DNA from 2 places in the Bacillus sp. N5-665 genome. Region 2 is predicted to be linked to the other one. Evidence: riboswitches for the same ligand, from Rfam matches in the RefSeq annotation. Region 2 holds a riboswitch; the other holds the start of a gene.
The links. A riboswitch is a leader RNA that binds a small molecule or an ion and turns the genes downstream of it on or off. The one in region 2 is predicted to bind FMN.
Positions count from the first base shown of each region.

Region 1: another riboswitch for FMN. It lies ahead of MNO09_RS23535 (ECF transporter S component); the one in region 2 lies ahead of ribD (bifunctional diaminohydroxyphosphoribosylaminopyrimidine deaminase/5-amino-6-(5-phosphoribosylamino)uracil reductase RibD).

Region 1 covers NZ_CP093325.1:4,089,475-4,091,874, reverse strand. The annotation lists gene MNO09_RS23545 (peptidoglycan DD-metalloendopeptidase family protein) at 1-139, shown strand, start outside; gene MNO09_RS23540 (hypothetical protein) at 170-856, opposite strand; FMN riboswitch at 1,102-1,241, shown strand; gene MNO09_RS23535 (ECF transporter S component) at 1,404-1,982, shown strand; gene MNO09_RS23530 (ferredoxin) at 2,106-2,354, opposite strand.
Region 2 covers NZ_CP093325.1:1,305,204-1,307,603, forward strand. The annotation lists gene ribE (riboflavin synthase subunit alpha) at 1-184, opposite strand, end outside; gene ribD (bifunctional diaminohydroxyphosphoribosylaminopyrimidine deaminase/5-amino-6-(5-phosphoribosylamino)uracil reductase RibD) at 166-1,278, opposite strand; FMN riboswitch at 1,588-1,731, opposite strand; gene MNO09_RS09240 (CDGSH iron-sulfur domain-containing protein) at 1,921-2,127, opposite strand.

The DNA.
Region 1 (2,400 bases), 2.7 Mb from region 2:
ATCCTTATATGTCGTCCAAAAAGGGGACACTTTAGTTAGTATTGCACGGAAATTTAGTATGTCAGTTAAGGAAGTTAAAGATAAAAATGGACTGCAGCAAGATTGGATTTATCCAAATCAACAATTATACGTAAAGTAAAAAAAGAGCTAGTTAAACTAGCTCTTTTTTTTACCAAAAAATAAAGACACATATAAATCCAGAAATAGCTAAGTAGCTATATAAGTAAAATACTTTCGTTCTTGTTTTTTCGTTCGTTCGAAATAGTACAATAGTCGGTTCAATTAAACCGATTGTCAAACAAAGTAAACCAAGAAGCATACAACCGATTGAAATGGAGTACAGGGCGATTTGTGGTGCTTGAAATGGAATCATCCATTTTAATAAAAATGCAATAAGTGCAGTGTAGCAAATGCTGCCGATGTATTTATTCAACGGTGCATTAGAACGGAACCCTGGAAGTTTTTTTAAGAAAGAGCGGGAAACAACTTCAGTTTGTAAAGATGTGTGCTCTTCAATTATTTTTTGAGCTTCTTTTCCTTTTTGGAAAAGGGATAATATCCAGTTTCGCTCACCTTGAAAAATAAATTGAGAAGTTGTCAAATAATGATCCACCTTCACTTTATTCCAACTCTTCCATGGGTGACGCTCACACAGTTTTAATTTACTCTCTGTTTTTTTATCATACTGATAAATACTGATGCCATCTTCATCGAAAGCAGCATAGTATGTCTCGCTTGAGAATGTGCCTAAATCAATTGGACAGTAGAAAAGTAATTCTTTTTTTAAGTAAAAGTATTCTTTTCTTAAGTTTTTTTTCATTGCTTCTCGAATAGAGTGTCTCTTTTCTTTTTTCATGACATTTCCTCCATAATCCAGAAAATGTTCTTATCTTAACAATTCAACATCTTATCACTTTTCATTATATATGACTAGGGGATTCGTAGGGGAAATGCCGAATACTAAAAAATCTGGGGTGTATTGTAAAATATAGTGATTGGTTTTAATTATATAAAATTAATAACTTATTTTTAATAAGTTACACTTTTTTTGTTCACAATACGATTATGTTGTTGTATAATAAAGTGGAAAATAGAATATCGGTCTATCTTCGGGGCAGGGTGAAAATCCCGACCGGCGGTGATGAACTATATGTGATTTTGTTCTAAGCCCGCGAGCCGTTAAGGCAGGATTTGGTGTGATTCCAAAGCCGACAGTATAGTCTGGATGGGAGAAGATGGAGGTTCAAGCGTTCAAAAAAGATATGGATTTGAACGTCTGTTTGATGTGCCTTAAATTCTCCCTTTGTGTAAAACACAAAGGGTTTTTTCGTTCTATGAAAAAGTAGGCATAGCAGAACCTTTCCACTTTCCATGAGAAGATCGATGGAAAAGGAGAGAGAAAGATGAAACAAAAAAACAGTGTAGTGCAGATGGTGAGTGTAGCGATGCTAAGTAGTATTGCATATTTACTGATGATGTTGGATTTCCCGTTTCCAGGGCTTCCGCCATTTTTAAAAATTGATTTTAGTGATGTACCAGCTCTAATTGCAGCAATTATTTTCGGGCCAGTTGCAGGGATAATTGTAGAGGCGATAAAGAATATTTTACATTACGGAATTCAAGGGAGTTTAACGGGAGTGCCAGTTGGAGAAATTGCTAACTTTATTGCAGGATGTTTATTTATTGGACCGGCAGCTTTCTTATTTAGAAAGTATCGTACTGTTAAGAGTTTAACGACAGGATTAATGCTAGGGACAATTACAATGGCGCTCATTATGAGTGTATTAAATTACATCATTATATTCCCAGCTTACACTTGGTTTTTAAATTCACCAGCTATGTCTAGCGAGGCTATAAGAACAACGGTTGTAACGGCAATCTTACCATTTAATTTGATTAAAGGAATTGTTGTGACAATTGTATTTGTAGCGTTATTCTCACGCCTGAAAGTATGGGTGTTTGCAAAAATGAAAAATGCATAAAATATAAAATAAAACCATTAGTAGTATGGAACTACTAGTGGTTTTTTATTAAGTAGAATGAAAATAGAAAACAAAAAATATCCCTCATATTAATGAGGGATATTTTTTGAAGTTAATAAAAGACTATTCGAATTTTAAAGAGTCGCCATCAAATGATTCATCAGCAACTTTAATTGAGTCAGTTGGACAACCTTCGAATGCATCCATCATATCTTCAATTAATACATCTGGAATTTCAACGATACCTTGGTTATCGTCTAACGTTACAAATGCAATACCTTCATCATCATAATCATAAATGTCTGGTGCAGCAGCGCCGCAAGCACCACATGCGATACAAGTATCTTTATCAACGATTGTATATTTTGCCATCTTTTTTCCCTCCTGATAATATGTATGTGAAAAGCTCGCCATAAAA
Region 2 (2,400 bases):
CGTCCACTGTGAATGAAGTTGTTGTGAAACTCGTTACAGTTAAGCAAATACCGTTAACCGCGATACTATCACCTAAGTGAACATCTGATAAAATTTTATTCGCATGGATCGTTAACTTCATCGCTTCTCCGCTTTGTTGCATGTTTGCAATCGTTCCTAATTCTTCTATAATTCCTGTAAACATTCCGTCACCTCACTTCGGGCATTCGCAACGATTTTTATATCATCACCAACTTGTTTCATCTCTTGAATTTCCAAGGAAAGTGCATCTTGCAATGCTGCGAAACCATTTCCACCAAATAAAGTAGGGGCATCTTTCCCGCCAATTAATTTGGGGCTTATATAAGTTACAATTTCATTGAGATGCTTTGTTTGTAAGAAGCTTGCATGAACTGTTTGACCACCTTCAACGAATAGAGAAAGAATTTGCTTCTCTCCAAGAAAGAAAAGGAGGTCCTTGATTTCTATATGTTTTGTTTTCATTTGGAATATAGCTATATTTTCAGATTCATAAGAAGCTATTTTCTCTTTATTTACATCCTTACCGACAAAAATCCATGTCGGTGCTAAACCATCTGTTATGACATGAGAAGATGGTGGTGTTCGTAAATGGGTATCTAAAATGACGCGTATAGGATGTTTACCCCCGTTAGGAATTCTTGTCGTTAAATGCGGATTATCAGCTATAACTGTATTTACTCCAACGAGAATCGCATCATGTGTATGGCGATATTGGTGAACATCAGCTCGTGCTTCTTCACCTGTAATCCACTTACTTTCACCAGTGACAGTTGCTGTTTTTCCATCTAAGCTCATCGCTGTTTTTATTGTTACAAATGGACGTTTCGTTCTCATGTAGTGAAAAAAGAAACGATTTAATAAGGTGGCTTCTGTTTCAATAACACCGGTAGTTACTTCGATGCCAGCTTCTTCTAATCTCCTTTTTCCAGTACCAGAAACGAGAGGATTGCAATCAAGAGTAGCAATTACAACCCGTTTGACTCCTTTTTTGATGAGCAATTCACAACAAGGTGGTGTTTTTCCAAAATGGCTACACGGTTCAAGTGTTACATAAACGGTAGCTCCTTTTGCTTTTTCACCAGCCATATGAAGAGCGTGAACTTCTGCGTGTTCTTCACCTGCACGTAAATGAGCGCCAATACCGACGATGTTTCCATCTTTTACAACAACAGCACCAACCATAGGATTTGGACTTGTTTGTCCGGATGTTCCTTCTGCTAACTGCAGGGCAATCCTCATATATTCTTGATCTGTCATTTTCTTCACCTCTCCTGAAAAAATCAAAAAACCCCAAGGATTTTATATCCTTGGGGTTTGGGAGACGTGATTTCTAGAAATATAGTTCGAATACGAAAGTATAGGAAAGAAACCTAACGATGATTGATATTTTGGCATAAGGAAAAAAACTAGCAAAATATCAAATTTTTCAAACGCTAGTCGTATCTTTTTATTCCAGTATAGAAACATAAGTATACAAAATAAAACATATATAAAGATTCAAAATGAAACTTTAAAAATATGCATACTGAAATAAAAGTGTATTCGCTATATAAAATTACTAGAAAACATATCCTTCTCCCATCCAGACTATACTGTCGGCCCTAGAGTTTCACTAGATCCACCGTTTTCGTGTTGAAAACGGGTCACGGACTTAGAAGTTTGCACTTCATCACCGCCGGTTGGGAATTTCACCCGACCCCGAAGGATGTTGTTTGCTCAAATTATAGCACAAAAAAGACAAAAGGCTAGTAAAAAATATTCGAATGTGAAGAATTGTGTGAAAATATATGTAAGTTGGAATGAGGACAAAAGTATGAGGAATGTTGTAAGGAAAAGGGGGGACGAGAGTTAATGAAAAGAAAAAACATGCACAAAAAAATGTGCATGTCACATGTGAAATTATTCTGCCTCTGGTGCTCTAACAACAGACTCGAATTTCCCTTTATGCGAAGCATCGCAATAAGGCATATTTTTTGATAAACCACAACGGCATAAAGAAAATGCCGGTTTTGCTGGGAATACATTCCCTTGTGAATCGACTAATTCCACGTCCCCTGTAACACGAAAAGAGCCATTATCATTTACTTTAATTTGTACTTTCGCCAACGCTATCCCTCCTTCCCAAACGCTTAATTTCATCATATAATTAAGAGAAGTACTTGACAATATAAAGTGAAACTTTAATTAGTGGGGAGGTATCCCCCACTAATTATTAGTTGAACCAATCGGGCTTTTAGGGGCAGTTAATCTCCCACCTAACTTCTTTGTTTTAGCTGAGTTTTGAGGTGGGAGTTTTACTGCCCGTTAATGCGGGGTAAAAAGAGCACTTTGTTTGAGAAAGAAGAGAGTGTTATAATAGTTTTCATAACTGACTAGAGT